4 regions of the uncultured Spongiibacter sp. genome follow, and region 4 is predicted to be linked to each of the others. Evidence: predicted binding sites of a transcription regulator. Region 4 holds the regulator's gene; each other region holds the start of a gene.
The links. Region 4 encodes sigma-54, which starts transcription at its own class of promoters, with help from an activator protein. Its sites were predicted from a motif close to TGGCACANNNNTTGCNNT; they were not measured.
Positions count from the first base shown of each region.

Region 1: a site for sigma-54 is predicted at 3,290-3,307, ahead of ABNS66_RS00585 (TorF family putative porin). Genes of this name have one in related genera too.
Region 2: a site for sigma-54 is predicted at 2,923-2,940, ahead of glnL (nitrogen regulation protein NR(II)). Genes of this name have one in related genera too.
Region 3: a site for sigma-54 is predicted at 3,006-3,023, ahead of ABNS66_RS13420 (CmpA/NrtA family ABC transporter substrate-binding protein). Genes of this name have one in related genera too.

Region 1 is NZ_CAXGPO010000001.1:117,024-121,580, forward strand. It holds gene ABNS66_RS00565 (hypothetical protein) at 1-109, opposite strand, end outside; gene glnK (P-II family nitrogen regulator) at 310-648, opposite strand; gene ABNS66_RS00575 (ammonium transporter) at 794-2,053, opposite strand; gene glnK (P-II family nitrogen regulator) at 2,124-2,462, opposite strand; gene ABNS66_RS00585 (TorF family putative porin) at 2,524-3,213, opposite strand; gene ABNS66_RS00590 (accessory factor UbiK family protein) at 3,553-3,810, shown strand; gene ABNS66_RS00595 (YifB family Mg chelatase-like AAA ATPase) at 3,871-4,557, shown strand, end outside.
Region 2 is NZ_CAXGPO010000005.1:79,182-83,738, forward strand. It holds gene ABNS66_RS04290 (tRNA (cytidine(34)-2'-O)-methyltransferase) at 1-380, shown strand, start outside; gene ntrC (nitrogen regulation protein NR(I)) at 401-1,819, opposite strand; gene glnL (nitrogen regulation protein NR(II)) at 1,816-2,889, opposite strand; gene ABNS66_RS04305 (DUF4124 domain-containing protein) at 3,108-3,608, opposite strand; gene glnA (glutamate--ammonia ligase) at 3,726-4,557, opposite strand, start outside.
Region 3 is NZ_CAXGPO010000036.1:8,882-13,438, forward strand. It holds gene ABNS66_RS13405 (DUF1289 domain-containing protein) at 1-415, shown strand, start outside; gene miaE (tRNA isopentenyl-2-thiomethyl-A-37 hydroxylase MiaE) at 466-1,077, shown strand; gene ABNS66_RS13415 (hypothetical protein) at 1,096-1,662, opposite strand; gene ABNS66_RS13420 (CmpA/NrtA family ABC transporter substrate-binding protein) at 1,659-2,957, opposite strand; gene ABNS66_RS13425 (UDP-2,3-diacylglucosamine diphosphatase) at 3,157-3,879, opposite strand; gene ABNS66_RS13430 (peptidylprolyl isomerase) at 3,883-4,377, opposite strand; gene ABNS66_RS13435 (glutamine--tRNA ligase/YqeY domain fusion protein) at 4,528-4,557, shown strand, end outside.
Region 4 is NZ_CAXGPO010000025.1:17,422-21,978, reverse strand. It holds gene ptsN (PTS IIA-like nitrogen regulatory protein PtsN) at 1-434, opposite strand, end outside; gene raiA (ribosome-associated translation inhibitor RaiA) at 464-751, opposite strand; gene ABNS66_RS11370 (RNA polymerase factor sigma-54) at 821-2,314, opposite strand; gene lptB (LPS export ABC transporter ATP-binding protein) at 2,458-3,183, opposite strand; gene lptA (lipopolysaccharide transport periplasmic protein LptA) at 3,185-3,742, opposite strand; gene lptC (LPS export ABC transporter periplasmic protein LptC) at 3,729-4,301, opposite strand; gene ABNS66_RS11350 (HAD hydrolase family protein) at 4,302-4,557, opposite strand, start outside.

The DNA.
Region 1 (4,557 bases), on a different contig from region 4:
CGACGTCCCTAGCGAGTTGCTCCCGCATACGGTCGTGACTCGTCAGCGGCTCATTCACGCCTAAGCCAAGGTGTTTTTTTGTATCACCGCCTCGAACTTTTGATCCCATCAGCTTACCCTCCGCGTTGGAGAACAGTCAGTCGTCACCGCTTTATACTGCGACCCCAGCCGGGCTGACAAGCGCCTTATTAGGCTTTTTCGTTATGTCACTCAGGCAATATCTACTCAAACAATAATAATGCGTTGATTGACGAACATTCAGGCAAAAAAAATGGCGCCGAAGCGCCATTCACTAAAAAGCTCTGCCGGTTAAATCGCTTCTTCGCCGGTTTCGCCGGTGCGAATACGAATCACCTGCTCCAGCGCGGTAACAAAGATTTTACCGTCGCCAATTTTGCCGGTATTGGCCGCTTTAGTAACGGTATCGATGACCTTCTCCAGCAGGTCATCTGCCACCGCGATTTCCAGCTTCACTTTCGGCAGAAAATCAACAACATATTCCGCGCCGCGGTATAGCTCAGTGTGCCCTTTCTGGCGTCCGAAGCCTTTTACCTCGGTAACCGTAACCCCTTGAACACCAATTTCAGACAAGGCCGCACGCACGTCATCCAGCTTAAACGGCTTAATTACTGCACTTACCAGTTTCATCTCGAAACTATCTCCCAAATGTCGACTTTGCGCTAACTTAGCCTAGGCCCAGTACCCTTGGCAAGCATAGCGCCATTGCTGCAGCCTATCCCTACAACGGCAAAAGGGCGCCGCAAGGGCGCCCTGATCAAAAGGAGGCGTTGACTTAGCTCTTCACAAACTCGGGGTATGCTTCCATACCGCAGTCTGCCAAGTCCATGCCTTCGTATTCTTCCTCTTCGGTAACACGGATACCCATGACCATTTTCAGTACCAGCCACACTACCAGGCTTGCACCAAATACCCAGCCAAAGATGGTTGCAGCGCCGATCAGCTGACCGCTGAAGCTCGCACCGTCATTGGTAACTGGCACCAGCAGCAGACCCAGAAGACCCACAACACCGTGAACAGAGATGGCACCAACGGGGTCGTCGATTTTCAGCTTATCCAGAGCCAGGATGCTGAATACCACCAGTACACCACCCGCAGCACCGAACAAGGTCGCTTGCAAGGCAGTAGGTGTAGAAGGTTCAGCAGTAATCGCTACCAGACCAGCAAGCGCACCGTTCAGCAGCATAGTCAGGTCAGCTTTGCCGAATAAGATGCGGGCTACCGCCAGGGCTGCTACGGCACCACCGGCTGCTGCCGCGTTGGTGTTCAAAAAGACCATGGCAACAGAGTGTGCGTTAGCAGCATCGCCGAGTTTCAGTACTGAGCCACCGTTGAAGCCGAACCAACCCATCCACAGGATGAAGGTACCCAAGGTCGCCAGTGGCAGGTTTGCACCAGGGATCGCGTTAACCTGACCGTTTGCACCGTATTTGCCCTTACGAGCACCAAGCAGCAACACGCCAGCCAGCGCCGCAGCGGCACCTGCCATGTGTACAATGCCCGAGCCAGCAAAGTCAGAGAAGCCAAGGTCGCCAAGGTTATACAAACCGAATACGTCGTTGCCACCCCAGGTCCAAGACCCTTCCAGCGGATAGATCACACCCGTCATCACAACCGCGAAGGCCAGGAATGCCCAAAGCTTCATGCGCTCAGCCACTGCACCGGATACGATCGACATTGCGGTTGCAACGAAGACTACTTGGAAGAAGAAGTCGGAAGCGCCAGAGTATACTGAACCGCCGTCAAAGCCGGCTTCTGCCGAGTCTGCCAACACGCCTTCAAGGTCGAAGTCGCCAATGCCACTTAACAAGATGTCACCGCCGTACATGATCGCGTAACCGCACACCAAGTACATGATGCAGCTGATCGCAAACAACGCGACGTTTTTAGTCAGGATTTCTGTGGTGTTTTTGCTGCGAACCAAGCCCGCTTCTAGCATGGCAAAGCCTGCAGCCATCCACATTACAAGTGCGCCACAGACAAGAAAGTAAAACGTGTCCATTGCGTACTGAAGTTCAAAAATTTGATTTTCCACTGGGATTCCTCCGGAAAAATTTGGGGGCCTACTGCTTTACCACCACCGTGTGGCGGGTAGCCCGCTACTCTTAGATCGCGTCTTCGCCAGCTTCGCCGGTACGAATACGGATCACCTGCTCAAGGGCAGAGACAAAGATTTTGCCGTCACCAATCTTGCCGGTATTGGCAGACTTGCTGATAGCTTCGAGCGTAGCCTCGACATCGCCATCGGCGACCGCTACCTCAATTTTCACTTTCGGCAGAAAGTCCACAACGTATTCCGCGCCGCGGTACAGTTCTGTATGACCTTTCTGTCGCCCGAAACCCTTCACCTCGGTCACGGTGATGCCTTGCACACCGATATCTGACAGGGACTCGCGAACGTCGTCGAGTTTGAAAGGCTTAATAATCGCTGTAATTAATTTCATGTTGTTCTCCTGCTAATAGCCTTGAGGGCAGGCGGGCACTGGAGTACCCGCCGCGATCTAATTACAGGCTTTTTGAGATAGAGAAGACGAAACGGTCGTCTGCAGCGCCGTCAGCCGCCGCGTCGTTGTCAACGTCAGTGCCGTAGTAGGCCAAAGTCAGCGTTACATCAGCAACGTCGTAGTTGGCACCGATCATGTAATCGATGTAGCTATCGTCGTCATCTACCAGGCCGTCTTCGTCTGTGGTAGTTTGACCCACGTGGAAGTCAAGACTCACGTTCTCCGCCACACTCATGCTGTAGTCGAGGTTAATTACCGTTGCGTCACCGTTGCCATCACCAAAGTAATCAGGTGAATACACCAGGCCGAAGCTGAAGTCTGACACCGATACCGACGCAATATATTCTTGGTAATTCAGTGCCGCCTCATCACCGGGGTACATAAAGTGAACAACACCCAGGTCCAGGCCAACACCTTCAGCAACGTCGAAGGCATAACCGCCGTAGAAATCCATCTCGGTAGTTACTTCGCTGCCGAAATCGACGTTAGACGCCCAAGTACCAACGTAAAAGCCGTTGCCAAAGTCGACGTCAAAGCCGCCTTGGATGGCGCCTTTTTCACTAGTTTGTGAGTAGCCACGGAACACATAGTCCGTTGCCATTGTCACGTTACCGCTAATTTCCGCAGCTGAAGCCGCGAAAGGGGCTGCTGTTACAACTGCTACACCAAGCATTTTTTTCCAAGTGTTCATGTTCTAGTCTCCGATAGTCTTCTCTCGTTGAACGTATGCGGTTAAGGGAAGGCCCTGAACATCACATGCCTAGCTATATGCATGGGGCGTGCCAGGTTTTAAAGCGCCCAAAATCAGGGCTTTCCCGCCACAAAACACCCCATCACGCCCCTTTCCGCACTATTTCAGATCACAAAACAACAACACACCTGAGTTAAGCACCATATCGGTGCAATTTCACATTACTCTCGTTTGCCGCCCCTAAACAGCGCAAACACCACCGGGAACAAAAACTGTGCACGCTCTGCGACGCCGTGCAAAAGTGCGATAAACTGTCGCCAGCAACGAGAGAGTATCGCCATGGCAAAACCCGACTTTATTTCCCAACTTGCTGAACAGGCCGGGCGCCTGATCAGCCAAGGCCCGGATATTCAGCAAGACATCGAAGCCAAACTGCAGGCACTACTACAAAGCGCCTTCAGCAAGATGAATGTGGTATCGAGAGACGAATTCGATGCGCAAACCGCGGTACTCAATCGCACCCGCGCTCGTCTGGAAGCCGCCGAGCGACAGCTGGCCGAGATTACTGCCAGTTTGGAAAGTGCCGAGAATAAATAAACCGTCTTGCGCGCAGCAGGACGGCTGCTCGCAATTGCAAAAATACTCAGGGATTGAGTTATGCCACTGGCCACTGTACACAGCCGTGCGCGCCTCGGGGTAGATGCCCCGCTCGTCACCATTGAGGTGCACCTTTCCGCCGGGCTTCCGGCCTTTAATATTGTCGGGCTGCCGGAAGCAACCGTACGCGAAGCCAAAGACCGCGTGCGCTCGGCGCTGATCAACTCTCACTTTACCTTTCCCGTCAGCCGCATCACCGTCAACTTAGCGCCAGCAGACCTGCCCAAAGAGGGCGGCCGCTTTGACCTGCCTATCGCCATAGGCATCCTCGTTGCCAGCGGCCAATTACAACAACGCGAGACCGAGTCCTATGAGTTCATCGGTGAGCTGGGGCTAAGCGGCGAGCTGAGAACGGTCAATGCCGCCCTGCCCACCGCCCTGGCAACCGCAGACGCATCCAGGCAATTGGTCTTGCCCGCCGGCAGCGCCTCACTGGCAGAGCTGCTCCCCCCGGATACATTGCAGGAGGCCACAGACCTGCTTGGCGTGGTGGCTTTTCTAAAGGGCCAGCAGAGTTTGGGGCCGCCGACAGACGCCGCCGATACACAGCCCGCTGCGTATCCGGACATGCGCGATGTACGCGGCCAATTGTTGGCAAAGCGTGGACTGGAGATCGCTGCAGCGGGATTTCACAGCCTGCTATTTAGCGGCCCTCCCGGTACGGGCAAAACGCTGTTAGCAAGCCGG
Region 2 (4,557 bases), on a different contig from region 4:
ATTTGATCGAGCCCATGGGCTTTGACTTGGAAGAGAAAAAACTGCGGCGTGCGGGATTGGATTACAGCGACATGGCGCGGGTTAGCCGCCACGCCGATTACGCCACGTTTTGCGAGGCGGTGGCGGGGCAGCGCATTTTTGCGCTGACGACAAAGGGGCAGCGCAACTATGCCGAGGTGGCATTCCAGCCCGGCGATGTGTTGCTGTTCGGTTCTGAAACAGCGGGCCTGCCCGCTGAGATTCGTGATGAACTCGGTCCGGATCACTGCCTGCGGGTGCCCATGATGGAGGGCGCGCGCAGCTTAAATCTGTCAAATACGGTGGCTCTGGTTAGCTATGAAGCATGGCGCCAGCAGGGGTTTGCCGGCGCGCTTCGGTAGCGGTATTGCGCTAGCCAGGACTACTCGTCCTCATCGCCACCCATATCCAGTTCTTTGATTTTGCGGGTGAGGGTGTTGCGCCCCCAGCCGAGTAAGTTGGCGGCATCGCGACGTCGGCCGTGGGTGTGCTTGAGCGCCGTTTCGATCATGATTCGCTCAAACTCCGGTACCGCGCGATCCAGCAGCTTATCCCTGCCCAGAAGTAATTCTTGATCGGCCCAGCGGCGTAAATTTTCCTGCCAGTTAGCCGCGGGCGCCGCTTCGCTGTCGCTGTGCTCCAGCAATTCGGGGGGCAGATCATTGAGGTGAATCTCCCGTCCCGATGCCATCACCGTTAGCCAACGGCAGGTGTTCTCCAATTGCCGAACGTTGCCGGGCCAATCGAGTTGGCTGAGGTATTCCTCGGTGTCGGGCAGCAGGCGCTTGGGCTCCACATTGAGTTCATTGCCAGCGATGGTAAAGAAGTGCTGCATCAGCTTGGGAATGTCTTCCCGGCGCTCGGCGAGTTTGGGGAGGTGGATGCGGATAACGTTTAGGCGATGAAATAAATCCTCGCGGAAGCTGTTGTCTTGCACCAGCTTTTCAAGATTTTGGTGGGTGGCCGCGATAATGCGAACATCGACTTTCACCGGGGTATGCCCCCCCACGCGGTAGAACTCACTGTCGGCGAGTACCCGCAACAGGCGGGTTTGGGTTTCGGCGGGCATATCGCCTATTTCGTCCAGAAAAAGCGTACCGCCATCGGCCTGCTCAAAGCGTCCGCGACGCTGGGCAGTGGCACCGGTGAAGGCCCCTTTTTCGTGGCCAAAGAGTTCCGATTCCATCAGGTCCTTGGGGATCGCAGCCATATTCAGCGCGATAAAAGGTTTGCTGGCCCTCGGGCTGTGGCGGTGGAGGGCCTGAGCGACAAGCTCTTTACCGGTACCGGATTCGCCGTTAATCAGTACCGTGATATTGGACTGGGACAAGCGGCCAATGGCGCGAAACACCTCCTGCATCGCGGGTGCTTCGCCGATAATTTCGGTGCTCTCCAGCGGCACTTCCTCGGGCAGTACCGGGCGGTTCTTATTGGCGTGTTGCAGGGCGCGCTGGGTTGTTGCCAATACCTCGTCGACGTCGAAGGGTTTGGGCAGGTATTCAAAGGCGCCTCCTTGATAGGAGGCAACGGCGCTATCCAAATCTGAGTGGGCGGTGGTAATAATCACCGGCAAATCGGGGTGGATGTCGCTGATGCGCGACAGCAGTTTTAAGCCATCGATACCCGGCATGCGGATATCGCTGATAACCGCGTCGGGCACCCCCGACTCCAGCTGAGCAAGCAGGGCATCGCCATTTTCGAAGCTGCGGGTTTCAATGCCGGCCTGGTTGAGGGCTTTTTCGAGTACCCAGCGAATCGATTTGTCGTCGTCGGCAATCCATACGGTGTTGCTATAGCTCATCGGTTTTGCTCCACGGGTATAAACAGCGAAAACTCCGTGCGACCGGGTTCGCTGTGGCATTCAATAAGGCCTTGGTGATGGTTGAGAATGGACTGTGAGATCGACAGTCCAAGCCCAGAGCCGTCGGCGCGGCCGCTGATCATTGGCAGGAATATCGACGGTGCCAGGTCTTCGGGTATGCCCGGGCCGTTATCGATAATGTCCACGCGGCACACCAGTCGGTGGCGGTGAGAGCCAATGGTAAATTGGCGCAGCGTTCTGCTGCGCAGGGTAATTTGTGCGCCGTCTTCAGGAGGGGATTGTTTCAGCGCCTGAAGCGCGTTGCGGACGATGTTGAGTACCGCCTGAATTAATTGCTCGCGATCGCCGATGATGTCGGGGATGCTGGGGTCGTAATCGCGGATGATGCTTAACTCCTCGCCTCCCTCAACCTCCACTAGCTGGCGCACGCGCTCCAGCACTTCATGGATATTGGTGGGCAGCTGGTTGGGCATCTTATTGGGCCCCAGCATATTGTCGACCAGGTTTCGCAGGCGGTCGGCCTCTTCGATAATGATGTTGGTGTAATCGTGCAGGCGCGGGTCGTCGAGTTCGCGTGCCAGCAGCTGCGCCGCACCGCGCAAGCCGCCGAGCGGATTTTTCACTTCGTGGGCAATGCCGCGCAGCAGCGCTTTGCTGTTTTGCTGGGAAGATAGCAGGCCTTCTTCGCGACTGATGCGAAGCAGTCGATCCAGCGGCTGCAGCTCGATGATAAGAGACGTTCGCGGGTGTTCCACGATCGGCGTTACTGCATAGTCCACCGTGATTTCGTCGCCGGAGCGCAGGGTTAATACTGTTTCCCGTTTAGTGAATGCCTCGCGGTTGTTGATGGCGTCCAGCAGTTTCACAACGGTGTCTTCGTCTTCGTGAAAAAGGTGGGTGATGGCCTCGCCGTGGATGCGCTGGTCAGACACCGCCAGCAGCGACTCTGCCGCCGGGTTGATATAACTCACGGTGAGGTTGGGCTCGACCAGTAGGATCGCCGTTTTCAGGTTGTCGAGTATGTGGTGGTGCAAATTCGCTGGGGGCATGGGCTCGCCACTGTCTTCATTATGGTTCATTGCAAAGCAATAATTAGGCCAGTGCCCCGGAATGGGGGCGTTGTTATTGAGTGGGCGCTAATTGGGCGTTGTATATGGCGTGGCGCGGTGCTGCGCCGCTGAGGCTGGCCCCGCGATGGCGCGCGCGACCGCCGCTATTGTCTTAGTGTGCACCAATTTGGTGCTTTGTGTATAGCTTTGCTGGAGGGTCAGTTGTTTGGCCAGTGGGCCACGACTGAAACAGTGTCTCGACTCAGCTTTTCCCCGTTTGGGCCGAGGACTTCTGCGCTGATTTGGTGCCGGCCGCGGCTCAGGCGCTCAATGCGTGCAGAGGTGGCGCTTCCCCGGCTAAGGGTTTTGCCATTGACGGCGATGCGCAGGCTTTCGTCGCCGCGCAGGGGGCGCTGGAGCTTTACATTAACGGCGGTGGGAATGCGGCCATTGGGGAATACCTGGCCGTCGCGCGGCTGGATTATTTGTACCTTGATTGAGGCCGGTACGGGGGTGGCATGGCGGTCCAGCTTGGCCGGTGGTGGCGGCGACACAGCCGGCGTGGTGTTTACCGGGGGTAGATCGACCGGGCTGCCGCCGTCGCGGGGAGAGTCACTGTAAACGGTGCGACCCTGTTCGTCGGTATGACGATAGATTTCTGCATGCAGTGGGCTGCAGAGTACGCTCGCTACGCAAATAAGGCTCAGCAGACGATACATAAAAAGCCCTCGCTATCACTTTTCTGTAGTGTGCGACGAGTTGATAGGCGCGGCAAGGTTTAAAAAAAGACAGGCAAAAAAAAGCCCGCCGAAGCGGGCTTTTTCGCACAAGGCGTATTAAACGCTGTAGTACATGTCGAACTCAACGGGGTGAGTTGTCATGTTCAGGCGCTCGATTTCCTCAGACTTCAGCTCGATGTAAGCATCGATCATGTCGTCGTCGAATACGCCGCCAGCGGTCAAGAAGGCGCGGTCTGCATCCAGTGCTTGCAGCGCTTGCTCCAGGCTAGACGCAACAGTCGGGATTTCAGCCGCTTCTTCTGCAGGCAGGTCGTACAGATCTTTGTCTGCCGCATCGCCAGGGTGGATCTTGTTCTGGATACCGTCAAGGCCAGCCATCAGCAGGGCCGCGAAGGCCAGGTAGGGGTTCGCAGAGGGATCTGGGAAGCGAACTTCTACGCGGCGTGCTTTCGGGTTAGTGATGAATGGAATACGGATAGACGCTGAGCGGTTACGTGCTGAGTAAGCCAGCATAACCGGTGCTTCAAAGCCGGGAACCAGGCGCTTGTACGAGTTAGTAGAAGCGTTAGCAAAGGCGTTGATCGCGCGAGCGTGCTTGATGATACCGCCAATGTAGTACAGAGCTGTTTCAGACAGGCCGCCGTAAGCGTCGCCAGTAAACAGGTTTTGGCCGTCTTTGCTCAGTGACATGTGCACGTGCATGCCGCTACCGTTGTCGCCGACAACAGGCTTGGGCATGAAAGTAGCGGTCTTGCCGTAGGCGTGAGCGACGTTGTGTACGCAGTACTTAAGTACCTGTACTTCGTCAGCTTTTTTCACAGCAGAGTTAGGGCCAACACCGATTTCACACTGACCAGCAGTACCTACTTCGTGGTGGTGTACTTCAACTTCCAGACCCATGTCGGTCATTGCGTTGCACATTGCTGCG
Region 3 (4,557 bases), on a different contig from region 4:
TGGTATCGGTGATGATGTTTGCCGTGGCTGCAAGCGTTTTTGTCACGAGGTGATTCACTGGAATAGCTACAGCCAGGAGCAGAAGCGCATCATTGATGAACGCCTGGACCAGTTCCTGGTGCAGGTGATGCAGGACAAACTTCATATTATTAATGCCGAGCTGCTGGCCTGGCAGTTGGGCGTGCAACGTGTGCGCTATCCCGCGCAGAAAGACCCTTACATATGGTTGTTTCAATTGCTGCGCGCCGGTGCCGGGCAAATAACAGAGCCGCGAAAGTATGGCTTTGTTGTCGATAGTGTCTGGCGCGACAGTAGCCTGCTGGAATTGCGGGAGGCCATTGACCGCGAGTTCTACCTGCTTTCGCAGGCTCACTACGAGCGCTACATCGGCCGTTATATGCAAAAAGAGGGCTGAGGCCGGCCCATCGTACTGATATACTTCCGCGTTTTTTCAGGGCAGTGAGTATGGCCGTCGACATTTCTGAAATTCTGGATTTTCTCCCCTGCGAGACGCCCAATGAATGGGTTGATGCCGCCTTAGCCCACCCCGAAGAGCTGCTCATTGATCATGCCAACTGCGAAAAAAAGGCCGCGGGCACTGCGCTGAACTTAATGTTTCGCTATGTGGATAAACTGGATCTTCTCAACAAGATGTCCCGGCTTGCTCGTGAAGAGTTGCGACACTTTGAGCAGGTGCTGGCGATAATGAAAAAACGCGGGGTTGCCTACCGGCATATCTCGTCGGCGCGCTACGCAAACGGGTTGCGTGAGCTGTGCCGCAGCAGCGATCCCGGTAAATTAGTGGATATCCTGGTCTGTGGTGCGTTGATAGAGGCTCGCAGTTGTGAGCGTTTTGCGCGGATCGCGCCGGAACTCGATGACGAACTGGGTGCATTCTACCTCTCCCTGCTCAAGTCCGAGTCCCGGCATTTCAAAGACTATTTAAGCCTTGCACAGCGCTATTCAGACGAGCCCATCGCGCCGCGTGTCGCGCTGTTTTGTGAGCGAGAGAAAGAGTTGATTCTCACGCCTGATGAGGTATTCCGGTTCCATAGCGGGCCGCTGCTCGCAGCCTAAGGTGCCGGCTGCTGCGGTCTAGCCCATGGAGCCGGTGCTGAGCAGTTGGTCCGCTAGGTCTTCGACACTGCGGTTTTGTCGCTGTGCATTTTTCTTTAGCAGGGCCTCGGCCTGGTGGGGGGCAAGCGAGAAGTTGTCCACGATGAAGGTGATAGCTTCATGGGTTTTCAGCCGCTGTTTGGATGAAAATTGCGCAGCAGCGACTTCAGTGTGCAACTGCTGATGGCTGTGAAGCTCGCTAATCGCGATATCAATTAGCGCTTGCAGCAAACTGTCGCGAAGGCTGCTGATGGCGTAAAGGCTGATATCGAGTTCGGCGGCTAGCCGAGCGATCCCCTCAGATGCTCTGCCGAAGAGACTGATAATGGTTTGGGGGCTGTCGCGTCGGGTATGGGCGACATGTTCCAGCACATCGCGCCGTGGCGAGCCAGTACGGACGAAAATGAGCTCCGGTGGCCAGCGCTCCAGCTCATCGTACAGGTCGCTGTCCTTTTCCGTGCTTCTGCATTCGATGCCGGCGCGAGCGAGTGCTGTTGCCAAGTGCTTGGCGTCCTCAGATGCTAGGTCGATAAGTAGTGCTCTCATCCGCGTGCCGATGCTTGTTGGGGGTTCATAAGCCGCAGTGCCGACAACTCGGGCTCTGGTAGCGGCAGCGCTTCGAGATACTTTAAGGTCCCGCCAACCCCAATGATTTTTCCATCTATAAACTGGTTGGGTCCCAGCTGCTGGGAGTCTGAAAACAGCATTTTGTGAGGCAGATTGCCCTCCGTTTTGCGGTCGATCTGGGGGCTGTCGATTCCCAGGGAGGCGGCGACCTGGCGATATAAGTCGGGTTTGAAAATGGCCCTTGCCGTGTCGTCGAGCTTGATGGGCGTTTTTAACAGTTGCCAGCGGTACATTTGTGAGATGTACCAATCGATGTGGCTCAGCCAGGGAAAGTTGGCGCAGTAGCGGTGGAAAACATGGAAGTCGGCCACCTCTTCCGGGGCTTCCCCGTGATGGCGCTGAGAGAAGCCGCGGAGTGATAGCGCAACAGTGTCCTCGGGTAGCGCGATATAGGCAGCTTGACTAATGATCTTGGCGGCGCGACGACGGTTCTCTTTTTTATCCAGCCATTGGCAGGCCCGAAGCAGTGCACGAAGCACTGCTCGGTGGCTGTTGGGGTGATGGTGGCTCCATTGCTCGGTGACAGCGAAGACTTTCTCCGGGCTGTTGTTCCACAATTGGTATTTGGTCGCCACGACATGCCCGAGTCGTTGTTGAACGGCCAGCGTATTCCACGGTTCGCCAACACAAAAGCCGTCGATATTACCCTCGCTCAACGCGGTAACCATCTTCGGTGGTGGTACCACGACCAGCTCGACATCGCGCTCGGGGTCGATGCCAGCGCTCGCCAGCCAATAACGCAGCTCAAAACTCTGGGTTGAGCAGGGGTAAACGATGCCCAGGCGCAAGGGCGCGGCTGATGCCTCGCGCACTTGAAGGTGCTGCTTTAGCGCCTCTGCGGCGGCGCTGGGGCAGCGAGCGGAATGGGGGTCAATAGCGGCCAGGTGTTGGAACAGGTCATTGCTGAGCGTAATGGCATTGCCGTTGAGATCCAGAACCATACCGCTGACAAAATCGAAACGTGGACCGCCAATGCCGAGTCGGCTGGCCAGTGGCATGGAGGCGAGCATCTGCGCCCCATCCAGAATTCCCAAGCCTACTTTGTCGCGAATGGCGGCCCATGAGGTTTCCCGGCAAAGCTCAACGTCAAGGCCTTCTGCTGCGAAGTAGCCTTTCTCAAAGGCAATGACCAAGGGTGCGCAATCCGTGAGAGGGATGAAGCCCAGCCGCAGGCGCGGCTTTTCTGGCGGTGTTGCCGTTGTGGGGTGGGGCATGCCAAGAGTTCCTGATGTTACCGTATTGGTCGTTATTTACGGGGTAACTCAGCAATACTTATGCCAGTATTCTTGGGGACTTTCGGGGTGCGTTGTGCAGTGTGGGCGCTAATGACGGGCATGCCATACCGTCCCGGTGAAAAAGAAAGTGCGCGAGTTTGGGGCGGCCTCTCGCAAACGCCCAAAAGTGGTGCGTAATTTACGTATCGAAGGCGCGGAGTACGATCTCGCTATCCCGGCAATCGAGCACCCAGCCTTGGCGGTGCCAGTCGCCGAGTACGATGCGTTCCGCTGGCTTGTTGTTAAGGGTGAAAGCATGTCGCGCGGGACGATGAGTGTGCCCGTGAATCAGTCGCTGGCAACGATGCTGGGTCATGATGCGTTCTACCTCTGAGGGCGTGACGTCCATGATATCTTCGGCTTTGTTGCTATTGGCTTCATTGCTGGCGGCGCGCAGCTGTTTGGCGAGGGTGCGACGCTCGCTAAGGCTTTTGCTTAACACCTGTGCCTGCCACTCTGGAGAGCGAGCCATTGCCCGAAACTGCATATATTCGGCGTCGCCAGTGCATAGGCTATCGCCATGCATCAACAGCGTGGGTTCGCCGAGTAAATCGATCACGCAGGGATCGTCGAGGCGTGTTGCCGAGACCGCTTGGCAAAATGCATCACCGACTAAGAAGTCGCGATTGCCGTGCATAAAATACACTTGGCAGCCGGTATTGCCGAGTTCTAGGAGGGCGATTTTGATCTGTTCAATAAGGGGGCTACTGTCATCGTCGCCCAGCCAGCTCTCAAAGAAGTCGCCAAGAATGTAGAGTGCGTTCGCCTGGGAGGCGTCGTCTTGCAAAAACTGGCAGAACGCCCGGGTGATATCCGGGCGCTGCTCGTCTAGGTGCAAGTCTGAAATAAACAGACTGCGCATAGCCTAGCCTTGCCACTCCGCTTTTTCGATGATCACATCTTCAGCGGGAACGTCTTGATGACCCGCGGCGCTGGTAGTGCGTACCGCTTTAATTTTTTCAACCACGTCCATACCTTCGCTGACTTTGCCAAATACCGCGTAGCCCCAGCCCTGCATGTTTTTGCCGCTGTGGTTCAGGAAGTCGTTGTCTTTCACATTGATAAAGAATTGAGCGCTGGCAGAGTGCGGATCCATGGTGCGTGCCATTGCCAGGGTGCCGACGGTGTTTTTGAGGCCGTTGTCTGCCTCGTTTTCTATGGGCTCGCGGGTTGCTTTTTGCTTCATGCCGGGCTCGAAACCGCCGCCTTGAATCATAAAACCGTCGATAACGCGGTGGAAGATGGTGCCGTCGTAAAAGCCTTCCTCAACGTACTGCTTAAAATTTTCTGCGGTCTTGGGCGCGTTTTCGAAGTCGAGTTCGATCTTGATGTCACCAAAATTTGTTTTAAAGATAACCATTTGCGTTGATTCTCGCTTATAAGCCGAAATTAAAGCCGCTATAATACGGTTTTTGCATTGGCGGCGAAACCGGGCCTACGTTTGCCGTCGACAACCTTTATGCATCGTGCGCCTGTCACTGGCGCAATAAACCAAGAGATTTGCGATTCAATGAGTGAACAAGACGTCACTGGTAATAAC
Region 4 (4,557 bases):
CGTTCATAAAGACTGCTGTCGCTGTCTGCGCTGCGAAGCTGCTGGCGGAAAGCGTCATCGTTGAAGGCGTTGGCCAAGCTTGCCAACACTTTAATGTGTTCGTCGTGTGCTTCGGCAGGAACGATCAACGCAAACACTAAGTCCACGGGTTGATCGTCTATCGCTTCGAAGTCGATAGGCTCGGCAAGTTTAAGCAGCATGCCGGTAATTTCGGTGCACTGCTGGCTGCGACAGTGGGGAATCGCAACCCCGTGCCCGATACCTGTGCTTCCGAGTCGCTCGCGGGCGAGCAGTTCGTTGAACAGTTCGTCGGCGTTGAATTGCGCATTATCCTCACTGACAAAAATAGAAATTTGTTCCAGTAGGCGTTTCTTGCTGCCCACAGACGTACCGCAGTGGGTACGTCCGGGGCTGAGTATTGAATCAAGGGTCATGTTTACGTTTCCGGAACATCCCCGGGCCTTTAGTGGCCCAGGTTTTTCTCCTTGTGTTTAATAAGCTGGCGATCGAGCTTGTCGGTGAGGCTGTCGATGGCCGCGTACATATCCTCTGATTCACAGGTGGCGAACAGATCGGCGCCAGCCACATGTACGGTGGCTTCAGCTTTTTGAACCAGCTTTTCTACTGACAAGGTAACGTCGGTATTGGTGATATTGTCGAAGTGCCGTTGCAGCTTGGCGAGTTTGTTGTTGACGTAATCGCGAAGTGCCGGGGTAACTTCAACATGGTGACCACTGACGGTTATTTGCATATCTTGCTCCTTCATCGCTGAGAACATCCGGCGCCTCCCGGCGCGTTGTTTGGGCCTTTTGGGGCCTTATTAGACCAGTCTTTTCCGTTCGTTAGAGGGCGGAATGACTAGTGATTCCCTGTACTTTGCAATGGTTCGCCGGGCAACTTTGATGCCTTGCTCGGCCAACAGTTGGGTGATTTTGCTGTCGCTTAGCGGTTTTTTGGGATTTTCTGCGGCAATTAATTTTTTGATTAGTGCACGAATCGCCGTGGAGGAGCATTCTCCTCCGGTATCGGTCGAGACGTGGCTGGAGAAAAAATATTTGAGTTCGTAGATGCCTCTCGGGGTATGCATATATTTTTGCGTGGTAACCCGTGAGATCGTCGATTCATGCATGCTCACTGCATCGGCGATATCGTGGAGCACTAGCGGTTTCATCGCTTCGTCGCCGTACTCCAGGAATCCGCGCTGGTACTCAACAATCTTGGTGGCGACTTTCATCAGTGTTTCGTTGCGGCTCTGCAGACTTTTAATGAACCAGCGCGCTTCCTGGAGGTTGTCGCGAATATAGTCTTTGTCGCTGCTGGTGCCGCTGTCTTTGGCTAGCGATGCGTAGTGGCTGTTAATTTGTATTTTCGGGGCGATGTCCGGGTTTAACTCAACCAGCCAGCGGCCTTCTTTTTTGCTGACGAATACGTCTGGTACCACATACTCCGTTTCGTCGTTACCCACGCAGTCACCAGGAGTGGGGTTCAGCGTTTGAATGAGTGCCAGGGTGTCGCGCAGTTGGTCTTCTTTTAGCCGGCAGCGGCGCATGATTTGGTTGTAATCACGGTTGCCGAGCTGCGGCATATGCTGCTCGACAATCTGCAGCGCTTCAGTCAGGTATGGGGTGTCTGGGGAGAGCTGTCGAAGTTGAATCAGCAAGCATTCTTGAAGGTCCTGGCCGCCAACACCTGGGGGGTCAAACTGCTGGATGAGGTGAAGGACGGCATTCACTTCTTCTATTTCGATATCGTCGTCGTCGAAGGCGTCCACCAGCTCTTCGGGGCTGACGGTGAGCCGCCCTTTTTCATCGATCGCGTCGATGATGGCATCAGCGACGATGCGATCAAGTTCTGAAAGCCGGCTGAGGTTGAGTTGCCAGCGCAGGTGGTCCTGGAGCGACTCTGAGCTGCCGTGGCGATAGTCATTGTTGTAGTCGTCGTCGGCGCTACCGGCCGTGGAGGAGCTAGGTGCGGAGCTTTGGTAGACGTCTTCCCACTGGCTGTCTACCGGCAAATCTTCGGGGATGTCGCTGCGCTCGGCCCATTCACTGTCAGCGTCGTTGCTGGGCGCCTCCTCAGCAGAGGTCGTTTTGCTGTCAGCCTCATTGGCGTTACTTTCGCTCTGGCTGTTGCTGCTCTGGGGTTCCGGGCTGTCGCTGTCTTCCTCTACTTCCAGCAGGGGGTTGGAGTCCAGTGCCGACTGAATTTCCTGTTGAAGGTCGAGGGTGGAGAGCTGTAATAAACGAATCGCCTGTTGCAGCTGGGGCGTCATGGTCAGCTGCTGACCGACTTTTAGCTGGAGCGATTGTTTCATAGGCAATGACTTCTACTACAACCATACCTGAGGGATTAAATGCCGTTATGTAGCCATAAACGACGATGCTTCAGGGTCAGTGTAGTCCCGCAGCCGCACCGCTGCAATAGGCGTTTAAAGCAATTGCTGTGCCGATTTTTTGATCAAAGGGTAAATGTGTCGCCGAGGTAGATGTCCCGCACGATTTGGTTGTTGAGCACGGCCTCGGCATTGCCCTCAGCAACGATGCGACCTTCGCCAACTATGTAGGCTTTTTCGCAGATATCGAGGGTTTCTCGCACGTTGTGGTCGGTAATTAGGACGCCGATGCCGCGCGCCTGCAGGTGGCGAATAATCTGCTGAATATCGTTCACCGATATGGGGTCTACCCCGGCAAAGGGCTCGTCGAGCAGAATAAAACTGGGCTCGGTGGCCAGTGCTCGTGCAATTTCTACTCTGCGCCGTTCCCCGCCCGAGAGCGCCATACCCGGCGATTGGCGAATATGGGCAATGTGAAATTCTTGTAGCAGTGCATCGAGCTTTTCTTTGCGTTGCTTGCGGTTCAGGTCGCTGCGGGTCTCCAATATCGCCATGATGTTGTCAGCGACGCTCAGCTTCCGAAATATGGATGCTTCCTGAGGGAGGTAGCCGACGCCGTGTTTGGCCCGACCTTGGATGGAAAGCGGTGTCAGGTCTTTGTCGTCGAGCTGAATGCGGCCGCGGTCGGCGTTGACGATGCCGACGATCATGTAAAAACAGGTTGTTTTTCCCGCCCCGTTGGGACCCAACAAGCCGACTATTTCACCGCTGTTAATACTCAGGGAGACGTCTTTGATTACCTCTCTGCCTTTGTAGGCTTTAGCGAGGTTGCTGGCTTTCAATACGGGCATGTTAGCGGGGAGTCTCCGGGGTGTCGGGGGTGGTGCTTGGAGCAGGGCTATCGGTATCACTCACGCCCTGCTGAGGCTGTAGGGTCATTTGTACCCTGCCATCGAGTTTGTGGCTGCCGCCATCGGCAATGACCATTTGCTTGCGCCCGCTGTATACAATGCGATCGCCACTGATCTTGGAGCCCTGATGTCGGATGGTGGCATCTTTTTGCAGCAGGATTTCCTCGGCATTTAGGCTGTATTCTATGAGTCGGGCACTGGCGACCACGACGCCTTCCCCGGCGCGGGGTTGTTGCTCAAAATGGGCGGGGCTGCCATGGGCAATAACCTTGGTTACTTTTCTGTCAGCCTCGACAATAATCAGCTTGTCTGCGCGAATAATCAGGCTGCCCTGCGACATATTGACGTTGCCCGTGTAAATGCCGCGATTGTTTTCATAGGTGGCTTTATCTGAGCTGAGGTTGATGGCCTGGCGGCGGTCATCGGGCAAGCCGTGCACGCTGCTGGCGAGGCAGAGCAGGGCGCTAATAGCGAAGGTGCGTAGATTATTGCGGTTCATAGTGTCCTTTTACCTTCGCGAGCAGCTCGACTTTCTCGTTAACGAGGTCGGCCGTCATGCCCTCCGACTGGGTTTCGCCATTGGGTAGTTGCAGTCGCAGTGGCTGATCCGTTGCTACCAGGCTTTGCTCCAGGTCAATGCTGAGTTGCTCTGTGTGGATTTGTGCTTCGCGAATTAAGTCTTCAACAACAACACTGCCACGCAACTGCAGTTGTTGGCCATTTTGTGACAGTGTGCCGGTAATGGCTTGCGCCGTCCACGGCCGCTGCTCGCCGATATTGCCGATGTAGAAGGGCTGATTGAGCTGGATGTTGCCCGAGGAAATCATGCGTTCGGCACTGTCGGCGCGCCAGCGGTATGCCACATTGCCGTCTTGGCGATATTTCAAGCCTTCGATGCCCTGTAGGTGGGAGTCAACATCGGGGATGGCTTCGAAGCTGTCAGTCAGGCTCAATTTCCCGCTCTCACTAAATTGCGTGAGGTAGATCACGGTGCCCGCGATAGCGGCCAGTACCGATAGGACCGATGCAGCGTTGATATTGAATGACGGCGCAGCCATTTACAGGAACTGCTCAAGTGCGTCGTTGAGCTTGCCTTGAGACATCAAAATAAGCTCGGCGATCTCTCTCACAGCGCCACTGCCCCCTGCGGCACGCGTTTGCCAGTCGGCATGGCGAGCGACGAAGTGGTGACCATTGGCGACGGTAATGCCCAGGCCCGCTGCTCGAATCGCGGCTAAGTCGGGTAAATCGTCACCCACGTAGGCGATTTGATCGTAGCTTAGCTTGAGGTCTTGGCGCAGTTCTTCGAGTGCC